DNA from 3 places in the Proteus columbae genome. Region 3 is predicted to be linked to each of the others. Evidence: predicted binding sites of a transcription regulator. Region 3 holds the regulator's gene; each other region holds the start of a gene.
What was found. Region 3 encodes CRP, which controls carbon source genes, mostly activating them, when cyclic AMP is high. Its sites were predicted from a motif close to ATGTGANNNNNNTCACAT; they were not measured.
Positions count from the first base shown of each region.

Region 1: the regulator CRP is predicted to act here: its motif matches at 2,580-2,597, upstream of ompW (outer membrane protein OmpW).
Region 2: the regulator CRP is predicted to act here: its motif matches at 2,807-2,824, upstream of udp (uridine phosphorylase).

Region 1 is NZ_CP043925.1:1,825,087-1,829,519, forward strand. Features, by position in the region: gene F1325_RS08860 (SulP family inorganic anion transporter) at 1-1,435, shown strand, start outside; gene F1325_RS08865 (YciC family protein) at 1,543-2,313, opposite strand; gene ompW (outer membrane protein OmpW) at 2,747-3,394, shown strand; gene F1325_RS08875 (BON domain-containing protein) at 4,069-4,383, opposite strand.
Region 2 is NZ_CP043925.1:399,447-403,879, reverse strand. Features, by position in the region: gene rmuC (DNA recombination protein RmuC) at 1-335, opposite strand, end outside; gene F1325_RS01970 (DedA family protein) at 438-968, opposite strand; gene F1325_RS01965 (tyrosine-protein phosphatase) at 1,040-1,822, opposite strand; gene udp (uridine phosphorylase) at 1,975-2,733, opposite strand; gene F1325_RS01955 (YidB family protein) at 3,209-3,601, shown strand; gene F1325_RS01950 (hypothetical protein) at 3,680-4,433, opposite strand, start outside.
Region 3 is NZ_CP043925.1:3,764,884-3,769,316, forward strand. Features, by position in the region: gene F1325_RS17515 (hydrolase) at 1-422, shown strand, start outside; gene F1325_RS17520 (YheU family protein) at 419-640, shown strand; gene F1325_RS17525 (phosphoribulokinase) at 706-1,575, shown strand; gene F1325_RS17530 (OsmC family protein) at 1,665-2,072, opposite strand; gene crp (cAMP-activated global transcriptional regulator CRP) at 2,385-3,017, shown strand; gene argD (bifunctional acetylornithine/succinyldiaminopimelate transaminase) at 3,115-4,329, opposite strand.

The sequences.
Region 1 (4,433 bases), 1.9 Mb from region 3:
TAGATTAGGGGCTTTTACTGATTTTCTTTCTCGCCCCATTCTTCAAGGGCTTTTAAATGGTGTTGCGATCACCATTATGGTTGGGCAAATTAGTAAAGTATTTGGTTTTGATACTTCCCCAGACCACTTAATTGAAAAACTCATTGAAGTCCCATTTCGATTAATGGATGCACATTTACCTACGTTATTGATGTCAGCGATAACACTCGCCTTATTATTGGGTATTCGCTATTTTCGGAGCCGATGGCCTGCGCCATTAATTGCCATGGTTGTGATGACTTATCTTAGCTGGCAATTTGATTTAGCAAGCTATGGTATTGCTATTGTGAATAAAGAGGCTGGAAATGTTGATCTATTTCTGCCAGTAGTCTCGATGAGTGGATTTCATCCTGGTGTATTACGAGAATTATTAGTTCCATCCATAAACTTGGCTGTCATTAGTTTTGTGAGTTTTATGATGACAGCCCGCAGTTTTGCCAGCAAAAATGGTTATGATGTCGATGCAGACCAAGAATTAAAAGCATTAGGTATTGCCAATATTGCCGCCGCATTGTCTCAAGGGTTCGCTGTAAGTGCGGCAAGTAGCCGTACAGCGGTCAATGACTCCGTTGGGGGGAAAACGCAGTTAGTTTCTATTATTGCCGCATTGATGATTTTGCTCGTGTTGTTATTTATGACCGATTTTCTTGCTTATATTCCACTGTCTTCGTTAGGGATAGTGTTGATAGTTTCTTCTTGGTCACTGCTTAGTATTCGTCATATTTGGTCTTATCGTAAGCGTAATAAACAAGCATTTACATTGGCATCATTTACATTATTAGCTGTGTTATTGACAGGTCTGATTAATGGTATTGGTTTTGCGGTTTTATTAGGTCTATTACAATTCTTACGTATTGTTTTTCGACCTAGCGATCAGTTGTTGGGTGTTGATGAACAAGGAATGGTTCATTCAATGAATAAGGATAATGGCATTGAGCCTATTGATGGTTTAATGATGTACCGTTTTAATTCACCACTGACTTATTTTAATGTGGGTTATTTTAAAAAACGAGTACTACAACTGGTTGATAGCGCACCTCAAAGACCGGCATGGTTAGCGGTAGATGCTGCTGTAAGCTTTACTTATGATGATGTCAGCGTATTTGCTGCCATTGATGAGCTAATAAGAGAATTACGAATAAAAGGCGTTAAATTGGTTCTAGCGGGGCGCAGAACGGAGTTAAATCGTTGGATAGAACGGAATAAAATTTCGCTCAATGAAGATGATTTGATTATTGCCCCAGATCTCTATTTTGTGATCCGCTTGTATCAAAGCCGACAGCAGATCAAAGAAAAACAGAAAGAAGCAAGAAAAGAGGCACTAAAACAAGACGCTGAAAATAATGATGAGAATACAGTAGATGCGCCAACAACGAGTCATACATCTACTCTCTAAGTGTACTGGTTAAACTTTATTGGTACATAATCAATAACAAAATCCCGTGATAAGTGATTAGCTTATACACGGGATTTTTTATAGGTAATGATAACGCTTTGAATAGATTAATGCTGTTGCGTTGTGTATTTGTTTTCAACCAACATAAACAAACGGAACAGATAAATAATCATCCAAGCCGAAGCCATATTTTTTAGGAAGTAGAATAAGAAGTTATGGATAACATCAGGTAGTTGAATTGTAAGATTACTCACAAAACCAATGCCGAACTGCAATAAGATCCAAATACCTAAAGCAGGGATCAGCGCAGCCGATTCACTAAATCCAACCTTCCAACCCAAACGTATTGCACTTCCCATATTTTGTTGACGTACTAAAACAACGGGGGCTAATGCAAAACCAATTAATAAAATGATGCCAGGAATAATCATCACCATAAAACCGGCGCTAATCAAAATAGAGCACAGTACAATCAATAGGAACATTTTAGGTAAGCGAGGTAGGGCTGCATTAAATGTTTGACCTAAGGTGACGTTATGACCTGTGGAAATTGCCATGGCGAACATCAATAAGGTTAGAACCAAGATGCTTTGCTGTAATGTTTCAAATGCATACAGTGATAACACTTTTTTGGCAATACCCACGACACTGTTTGACATTGCTTCTAACTCAGCAGGAGAGGCAGAAGAAAGCTGTGTATTTTTAAAATTAGCCACAAATTCAATCATCAATTGGTATTCTTGAGGATTAGGGCCAATGAAGACATGAATGAACGCTAAAATAATAGCAAGAATAGCGGAAAGAGTAACAATGCTACGTCGTTCATTCTTATAAAAATTAAGACTGTCTCGGTAGATTGTGCGTGCCGTGGTAGGCATGAAACTGCTCCTATAAAAATAGACTGTGTCAATGCGCGCTATTGTACCTTTTACAACAACAAAAAGGGATATTTTCTCTTACTTCTCTTATTTGGATTGTTTCTTGATGTTGATAATCAGAACACCCTCATCACCGAAAATAAAATAAACATTATATTAACACAATAATAACTTTATTTTTAAATATGTCTTTTAAGGATATTTTTTATTCAAAAAATAACAGTAATAATAAATTTAATTATAAGAAAAAATGGTATTAATGGGTAATTTGATGTGGATCAATTATAAATAATAGTATTGATAAATAATAAAAAGAGAAATAACACTTTCTGCAAAAATAATTTCAAAGTTGTGATCGGCATTAGATCATAATTATCAATAAATGGTTATATTTTTAGCGGAGATTTTACTTATTACAGGAATGGGTTAAATAATGAAAAAACTTTCTGCGCTTATTTTAGCGGCTGCAACTCTTGCGCCTTCTATTTCTTTTGCTCACCAAGCAGGTGATTTTTTATTCCGTGCGGGTACTGCAACAGTTCGTCCTAATGCGGGTTCTGATGCAATATTAGGTGGCGACCATTTTGAAGTAAATAATAATACCCAATTAGGTTTAACTTTCGGGTATATGATCACTGATAATATCGGGGTTGAGTTATTAGCAGCAACGCCTTTTGAACATAAAGTATCATTGACGGGTGTAGGTGAAATTGCAAAAGTTAAACATTTACCACCAACATTAATGGCACAATATTACTTCGGTAATGGTGAAGATAAATTACGTCCTTATTTAGGTGCAGGTCTTAACTTTACCACTTTCTTTGATGAGAAATTTAATAATAACCCTGCTGTAGATGGCTTAGGCTTAAATGGTCTTGATCTTAAGGATTCATGGGGCTTTGCGGCACAGGCAGGTTTAGATTATAACCTTGATAAAAACTGGATGTTGAATGCTTCTGTTTGGTGGATGAACATCGAAACAAAAGCAAGATTTAATAGCACTGTTGCGGACAAAGATTTTGACGTTAAAACACGTTTAGACCCATTTGTATTTATGTTTGGTGTGGGTTACCGTTTCTAATTATTCTTTCTTTAAAAGAATATCTCATAATGAAAAAGCGAAGATTACCTTCGCTTTTTTTATCTTTTTGATTTACTAAAAATCTTTCATTTCTAGATTATATACAGCTTCTTTTTTTATTATTAATACCTGAATTATGAGTTATTAAAAGCAACATTAAATAGGTAAATATACATCTGAAATAAGACATTTAGCATTTTAACATTCATTAAAGTGTATTTAATATACATCTTTTATTTATTGATATTATCAAAATAAAAAAGTGTAGTTTTATTTATTAAGAGTTGCTGGCATTTTAATAAGTAAAAGAGTGTATTTTATAGATGTATTTAAAATACATCTTTATATTTGGATTTAGTAAAACGGCTTTATCTATCAATAGATAGAAGAAAATAGAAAAAGAATAAAATGATATCAACAGAGGAGATATTCAGGATAATAAGGTGGTTAACTTATAATCTCAAAATGATTAGTAATATTTCTTATTTGTTCTTTTTATGAGCTAATTCTAGCGTGGAGTAAAAATAGACACTTTTTAGCTTATTTGTTTTTTTTTGCAAAAATTGATCTACTTTATGAAAGATTAAATGATTAAGACAAAAATCTTGGACAAAAAAAGACCACCGAAGTGGTCTAGAAAATTAGGGCTAAAGGAAGACGAGAATAAAAGCGGATCAGCGAATAACCATTGAGTTTATAACCCCTTTTACACCAGTTACTTTACGTGTTGTTTCAATGGCACGATTGGCATCTGCTTGAGAAGAGACGAAACCACTTAGTTGAACTTTACCTTTAAATGTTTCAACGCTGATTTGTGTTGAATTAAGATTTTTTTCACCAATTAGCGCTGTTTTCACTTTAGTGGTGATCACGGAGTCATCAAAATACCCCCCAGTACCCTCTGATGTTGCGGTTGGAGAACATGCAGATAAAGTTAATGCCATCAGTAATGCTGCCATAACAGCGGAGATTTTTGCCCATAGTTTCATCATCAAACTCCTTGTAATTACATTATTGATTGAGTATTTCCGAAAAGAAA
Region 2 (4,433 bases), 750 kb from region 3:
GCAAGTCGTTGCTCGCTATTAATTAATAATCGCTGTTTTTCTTCTGCGGATATTCGGCTTTCTTCCCAACGAGTTGTCACTTCTCTTAATTCAGCTTCTTGAGAAGTAATAATTTCTCTCTGAGCACGTAATTCTTGCTCTAGCTGTTCTATATTTTGTTGTAAAGAGGGGATAATCACCGCTTTTTCTTGAGCGATAGCAAGCTGTGTATGATTTTCACGTAGCATGGCTTCTTTATCGGATAAACGTTGTTGGATAGACCACCAAACCAGCGCGCCGCCAACAAGCACTCCACCTAATAAACCAATGATCCCGTATAACAACTGAATATCCACTAAAGTGACCTTTTTACTTTCCAGCGGGCTACGTTAAAACGCATAGGTAATATTGTCTAGCAACAATTTACATCATGACTTGATTTGCGATAAAGGACGCAGTTATCCCATCCATTTCGCAAGCCATTGCAAACCAAAAGCACCAGGCGCCAAAATACCAAATGCCCAAATCATCGCTGATATTAAATTAGCAATTTGAAAATAACGTTGTGGCATTGCGCAAATACCCGCAACTAATGGGACAATTGCACGAAAAGGTCCAAAAAATCGTCCAATAAACACCCCCCAAATTCCCCAACGATTAAAGAATTGATGACCTCTAACTAATGTTTGTGGTGAGCGTGAAATGGGCCACAAGTTTCTCACACCCTCTTTATAGTGAAATCCTACCCAGTACGATACCCAATCACCAAAGAAAGCACCTAATGCAGCAGCAAGCCAAATCGGCCAGAAAAACAGACCACTCTCACCAATTAAGGCACCTAATCCTAATAAAATAACCGTGGCAGGAATAAGCAAAGAGATAAATGCAAGTGACTCGCCAAAAGCAAGAAGAAACACGATCGGAATAGCCCAAATTTCGTGCTCTTTTACAAAAAGAGTGATGGTATGAATAATGTCTTGTACTGTCAAAATAGAAACCTTAAATTCGGTTAACCTAAGTAAAATAAAAAATTTTGATTAACCGAATATAAATCACTTTATTATTCGAGAAAATAATTTTGTAAGGAATCTCGGCTAGACGCATCTAGACCGATATCTTTCTCTAGCCAAGTATCCACATTACCGTAATGCTGATTAATACTCGCCAATGCTGTTTGCAGAAACTCTTCTTGTACTGAATAAACATAGGCAAATTTATCAACAATGTGATCACTCATTGTTTTGGCATGTTCTTCTAAAAGATAAGCACGATAAGGCGCTAATGTTTCATTGGTCAGCAAATAATCTTCCATCACCAAATCTAAAGATGCGCCAAGCGCAAATAACACTAAAGCGGAGCCAACACCTGTTCTGTCTTTACCCACAGCACAATGTTGCACAACTCCCCCTTTCTCTGGTTGCTTTAATAATGTTGCCAGTTGTTTATATGCAGGGTTATTAATAGGAAGTAATTCATACAACTGGAACATAAATGCCTTTGCATCAAACTGTTCGAGGATCTCAGGCGTTAGCTTTTCCAAATTAGCAGAAACTTCTTTCGATAATGGGTTCGCAGGTGCATGGTAATATTGCGCACCTTCCCAGACACGGTCTGGTTTATCAACGATTTCGCCACTATCACGATAATCAATAATTTGAAAAAGATTTTTATCAATAAGAAGGGATTGATCCGTATCCGTCAGCCTATCCAGTGATCCAGAGCGAAATAACATACCTGGTTTGATAATACCACCGTTGCTTAATTTTTTACCTCCTAGATCACGGAAGTTAATTCCACCGGTTAAAGGCAACACTGAAGGGTGTGTCTGCAAAATATCAGTCATATTTATTTTCTCATTGTTTTATTGTAAATAATTCTCAATTACATTATCAAAAATGTAGTTCTATTGACATAGTATATTAAGCTAATGAATTATTGCATAAAAAAAGCCCTTAACACTTACGTATTAAGGGCTTCTATCAGCGATTCGAAATATTATTTCATTAAAATACGAGCCGCTTCAATCACGATACCGAGTGCATTATTTTCAGTTTTCTTCAGTAATTCCGCATCTGGAATTTCTTGTTGAGTACGGTTTACGATAACACCCGCAACCATACCTGCACGTAAACCTTGGCTTGCACACATTGTCAATAATGTTGCAGATTCCATTTCATAGTTCATTACGCCCATTTCTTGCCACTCTTTCATAGAGCCTTTGAAACGGCGGACAACACGACCTGTATAGGTGTCATAACGTTCTTGTCCTGGATAGAATGTATCTGAAGATGCAGTAACACCTACGTGTACAGTTGAGCCATTGTCTTTAGCGGCTTTGTACAGTGCATTCATACATTCAAAATCAGAAACAGCTGGGAATTCCATTGGTGCGAAATGTAAGCTTGCGCCATCTAAACGAACCGCAGCCGTAGTTACAAGAATATCACCTACATTGATATGTTCTTGAATTGCACCTGTTGTACCGATACGCAAGAAAGTACGGATACCTAGCTGTGCTAATTCTTCAACAGCGATAGAAGTAGATGGGCCACCGATACCTGTTGAACAAACAATGACAGCTTTGCCATCAATTTCGCCACGCCATGACGTGTATTCACGTAAAGAAGCCAGATGAACTGGGTTATCCATTAATTTTGCAATTTTTTCAACACGCTTAGGATCACCTGGAACAATTGCTAAAGTGGCACCCTGTAGGTCATTTTTGGTTAAACCTAAGTGAAATACATCAGACATATCGGACTCCTCAATGGGACAAAACCAATGATCATTAAATTAAAAGTTACTGTATCAGTTTTCCAGACCTTTTTAGTGACCAATATCACTTACAAGGCACCAAACAAAGTAACAATTTCATAAAATTGTGATTATCATCACTAAAAATGGCATTTGAAATACATTATCAATATTCGCCTGCATCAATAATTAACTAAAATAAATATTCCTCTCATCAGTATAGATGCGATAAATACATTATCGAATATAAATACCCCAATATATACACTCTAAATAATTCAAGATGTAGCTAGGCGACGAGTGAATGAGTCGCTAGAAGCATACATCAGTATGTGACTAGCGCGAATAAACGAAGTCAACAACGCTACAACTTGAAGTATGACGAGTAGCTTGAAGTACAACGAGCATAGCGCGTACACTACCCGCCCTTAAAATAAACATCTAATGTGACAAACACATCGTCACTGGAGTGAACATGAGCTTATTTAACCAAATTTCGAGCCTACTAGGCGGCGAAAAAATCAATCAATACAAAACCGTCCTTGAGTGGGTTGGATCTCAAGGTGGCATTGAAGGCTTAGTAAAGCAATTTGATACCGCGGGTTTAAGTGAGCTTATTCAATCATGGATAAGTACCAATGCCAATTTACCAATCAGTGCAAAGCAAATCGTCGCTGTTTTTTCATCTCCAGTGATTAATGATCTTGCGTCGAAAATTAATTTAAGTGCGACAGAAGCTTCTGAAATGGCCGCGCAATATTTACCTAAATTAATTGATAAAGTCACACCTGATGGCGTTGTACCTAAAGACTTAGATTTAGTCAGTGCGGGAATGGATATTTTAAAAGCGAAGATTTTCGGTGGATAAATAAACAAACTGTTTTAATGCGTTTTCCCTTACATCCCATAAGAGAAAACGCATCACGTTCTTAATAATCAAATTTGATTACAACAAACCTTCTTCAATCAACGCTTCATGAAAACGTTGTTTCTCTTCAGGTGTTGCCTGAATACGTTCTAAAGGTACATCCAAAGCATAAGGGATATTTTGTTGTGGTGAATAAACGGCTAATACGTAGGTATTTCCATTTTGCTCAATCACAATAGGCGGTGTTTTCTTATTCCCTGAATAAGCAATACGAATATCTTTACCCTCTAAATTAAGATGATAAGTTGCAATAAATTGCTTATTACTCACAACCATTTTTGCGGGAATGGCTATTAACTTTAAAGGTTGAGTGCCTACTGATAATAATGCTTTTTTTACTTTACTGATCAGTATTTGACGATAAATAAAAAAGATCACACTAAAACCAAACAAGCCGATAAAAATAATCGTACTAATTAAGCGAAGCCAAATATTATCTATCGCCACATCAACGGTCATTTTACTGAGATCATTTGCATCAGCGACGGGTTCAACTAACACATCTTTAGGGCCTAAATCTAAAAAAGTAAAATTACGCGAAACTTCATTGCCTTTATAACGTAAATCAACACTACAGTTAGTCAGAACAAAGAGTTGAGAGCGACAAGAGCCATTCACCGTAGCATCAACAGGTACTGCATTCTCACTGATTTTATAATCATAAAGAATATTGGGAATTTGATAAGCACTAAATACAGTCATTGCTAACATGAAAATAACTAAGAATAAGGTGCGAAATAATCCACCATCTCCTCTTAGTGGAACTAATTTC
Region 3 (4,433 bases):
AATGGTATCTGTTAAAAGAGCTGAAAAATAACGCGACACGCAAGCTTATTCGCTATCCTGAATCATTACCAATCAGCTTATTGACGATAAAATCCATTAAAAAACTACGTCAATTTGACGATCTTATCACGTCTAAAATTCACGGATTTAAAGATGCGTTAGATTATTATCGCCAATGCAGTGCATTACCTTTATTAAATAAAATAAAGAAAACAACACTGATTATTCACGCGAAAGATGATCCTTTTATGTCTGCGGATGTTATTCCTGATATCACAACCTTACCAAACAACATTGAATATCAACTCACCGAGTTTGGTGGGCATGTCGGTTTTGTAAGTGGAAAACTTTCTAAACCCGTGATGTGGCTTGAAAGCCGAATACCTGACTGGTTATCCGCTTATTTGGAGAAAACCAAATGATAATTCCTTGGAATGAGCTTTCCACAGAGACACTTGATAATCTTATTGAAAGTTTTGTTTTACGAGAAGGCACTGATTATGGTATCCAAGAGAAAACGCTTGAACAAAAAGTCGCCGACGTAAAAAAACAACTTAAATCCGGTGAAGCCGTATTGGTTTGGTCAGAACTTCATGAGAGCGTCAATATTATGCCGGCATCGCAGTTTCGCTCTGGTTAGTTATTCAAAGCAAGCGATGTATCGCCGTCAATAAGGGCCAACCTTATTTAGCAAAAGGATAACCTATGTCAATCAAGCATCCGATCATCGCAGTGACTGGCTCAAGTGGTGCAGGAACTACCACAACAAGCCAAGCTTTTCGTAAGATATTCCAACAACTCAATGCAAATGCTGCATTGATTGATGGAGATAGTTTCCATCGCTATACCCGTCCTGAAATGGATATGGCGATAAGAAAAGCCAGAGAACAAGGTAGACATATCAGTTATTTTGGCCCTGAAGCAAATGATTTTAGCTTACTGAGTAAGACCTTAAGTCAGTATAGTGATACAGGACAAGGTCAATCTCGCAAGTATCTACACTCTTATGATGAAGCCACTCCCTACAACCAATTACCAGGTACATTTACACCTTGGGAGCCTTTGCCAAACAATACCGATGTTCTCTTTTATGAAGGGTTACACGGGGGCGTTGTCACCAATGAGCACGATGTCGCACAACATGTTGATTTACTAGTGGGTGTTGTCCCTATCGTAAACCTAGAGTGGATACAAAAGCTTATTCGAGACACCACAGAAAGAGGACACTCACAAGAGGCGGTAAGAGATTCGGTTGTACGCTCAATGGATGATTATATTAGCTATATTATTCCTCAATTCTCACGCACTCACATTAACTTCCAACGAGTTCCAACGGTTGATACTTCAAACCCTTTTTCTGCCAAAGCAATCCCCACTCTCGATGAAAGCTTTATTGTTATTCGTTTTCGAGGCTTAACCGATATTGATTTTCCCTATTTACTTGCGATGTTGCATGGCTCATTTATGTCAACAATAAATACTATTGTTGTACCGGGCGGGAAATTAGGATTAGCGATGGAATTAATTATGGCGCCATTAGTCAAAAAATTATTAAATGGCGAAAAGATAAGTTAACCAAAATAAAATTTATCTCTATAAAAATAATATCCCATTAATTAAGGGATATTATTTTTCGAATTAAACTTTATTTTAAAATATCAAAATTAGTCGGCATCTTTTATTTCAAATGAATGCGTAATATTGGCTGCTTTTCCTAGCATTAAAGAAACAGAACAATATTTTTCTGCGGATAATTGAACAGCTCGTTCTACGATTTTATCCGTTAATTCTTTACCTGAAACAATAAAATGTAAATTGATATCAGTAAATAGACGAGGGGCTTCTTCGCGTCTTTCTGATGTTAATTTCACTTCACAATCAGTCACTTGGTGACGACCTTTACGTAAGATGCTCACAACATCAATAGCGCTACACCCACCTGCAGCAATTAATACCATTTCCATTGGACTTGGTGCTTTATCACCCGAATTTCCATCCATCATGATTTGATGACCAGAAGAAGACTCACCGACAAAAGATAAATCTTCTACCCACTTAACTCTCGCTTCCATTTATTTTCCCCTAAAGATGACAGAAACTAAAAGAGTACATTCTCATAATTCAACTAGCAATTAGCAAATAGGTTTATTATGCTGACTGCGTAAAACGAGACTTAATGCACTAATTGTGTTAAAAACAATATCTGCTTGATGATAGTGGTTAAGATCAATGCATTATTTTCTCATTTATTATAATCTACTCCATATTAACTTACCGTGTTCTCAGGAAGTTAATAGGTAAAGATAGGATTTTTAAGCACGCTGTATCAAAAGGGAACCTATCCGTTTTGAAAGGCTGCATTTAACGTACAGAGGATAACGCGAATGGTTCTCGGCAAGCCGCAAACAGACCCGACTCTTGAATGGTTTTTGTCACACTGCCATATTCACAAATATCCATCCAAGAGCACGCTGATCCACCAAGGTGAGAAAGCGGAAACACTTTATTATATTGTTAAAGGTTCCGTGGCTGTTCTTATTAAAGATGAAGAAGGAAAAGAAATGATCCTCTCCTACCTAAATCAGGGGGATTTCATCGGTGAACTTGGATTATTTGAAGAAGATCAAGAACGTAGTGCATGGGTTAGAGCAAAAACAGCCTGTGAAGTAGCAGAAATTTCCTATAAAAAATTCCGTCAATTAATTCAGGTTAACCCTGATATTCTGATGCGCCTTTCTGCTCAAATGGCGAACAGATTACAAACAACATCAGAAAAAGTAGGTAACCTTGCTTTCCTTGATGTTACAGGCCGTATTGCACAGACCTTACTAAACTTAGCAAAACAACCCGATGCCATGACGCATCCTGATGGCATGCAAATTAAAATTACACGTCAGGAAATTGGTCAAATCGTTGGTTGTTCACGCGAAACTGTAGGCCGTATTCTCAAAATGCTAGAAGATCAAAACCTGATCTCAGCACACGGTAAAACTATCGTCGTTTACGGGACTCGCTAAGTTTCCCCACCCCGAACAAACAATAGCCCAATAAAAGGGCTATTGATGATACAATCTGTATAAACCCCATCCTTATAGATGGGGTTTTTAGTCCGCACTACCCTTTTACAAATTCCGCAATAGCCACTTTTAATGCCACCATTCCTTCTTGTAATTCTTCTTGGGTAATAATTAACGATGGTGTAAAACGCATTACATCGGCTCCTGCGTTTAACATCATTAAGCCATGTTTGGCAGCAAGACCGAGTAACTCTTTGGCTTTACCTTTATATTGTGGTGCCAATTGCGCACCGATCAATAAACCTTGTCCACGGATTTGCGAAAAGACATCGTACGTTTGATTAATTGCCACCAGTTCATCCACAATCCATTGATAGCGCTTTTCTACACCCTCAAGTACCTCAGGTGTATTAATTAAATCAAATGCGACATTACCCACTGCACAAGCTAATGGATTGCCACCATAAGTTGTACCATGAGTCCCTACGCCCATTACAGAAGCTATTTCATGTGTTGTTAACATCGCACTGAGTGGAAAACCACCTCCTAGCGCTTTTGCAGTTGTAATAATGTCTGGTGTCACATCATAGTTCATATAGGCAAAAAGCTTGCCTGTACGTCCCATACCTGTTTGTACTTCATCAAGAACAAGCAGAGCTTGATGCTTATCACACAATTCACGTAGCCCCCTCATAAACTCAGGTGTTGCTACCGTGACACCACCTTCACCTTGCACAGGTTCCAATACGACAGCACAAGTATGGTCGTCAATAACAGCTTTAACCGCCTCTAAATCATTGAAAGGAATATGCACGATATCTGCAGGCTTAGGGCCAAAACCATCTGCATATTTAGGTTGCCCACCAACAGATACTGTAAACAGTGTTCTGCCGTGGAATGCATGGTGAAAAGCAATAATTTTAGTTTTATAAGGACTATGGCGAGTGATGGCATAATGGCGAGCCAACTTAAATGCTGCCTCATTCGCTTCTGCGCCTGAATTGGCAAAAAAGACACGTTCTGCAAATGTGTTATTTATTAATTTTTGTGCTAAACGCAATGCTGGTTCATTAGTAAAAATATTACTAACATGCCAAAGTTGTTCGCTTTGTTCTTTCAAGGCTTGATTAAGAGCAGGATGAGCATGCCCCAGTGCTAAAACAGCAATACCACCAGCAAAATCAATATACGATTTTCCCTGCTGATCCCAAACACGGCTACCCATCCCTTTGACAGGAATAAATTCTGCGGGTGAATAAATTGGCAACATTACTTGATCGTAAGTTGCCCGGTTGATGCTTTGCTTTGTCATTACCCCACCTGATCGTTATTCATATTCAATATGAAAATATAATCACTAAATATGAATAAAAAATCAAATGTGGTTTTGTATAAAAAGGCGTTATTTCGCTATTT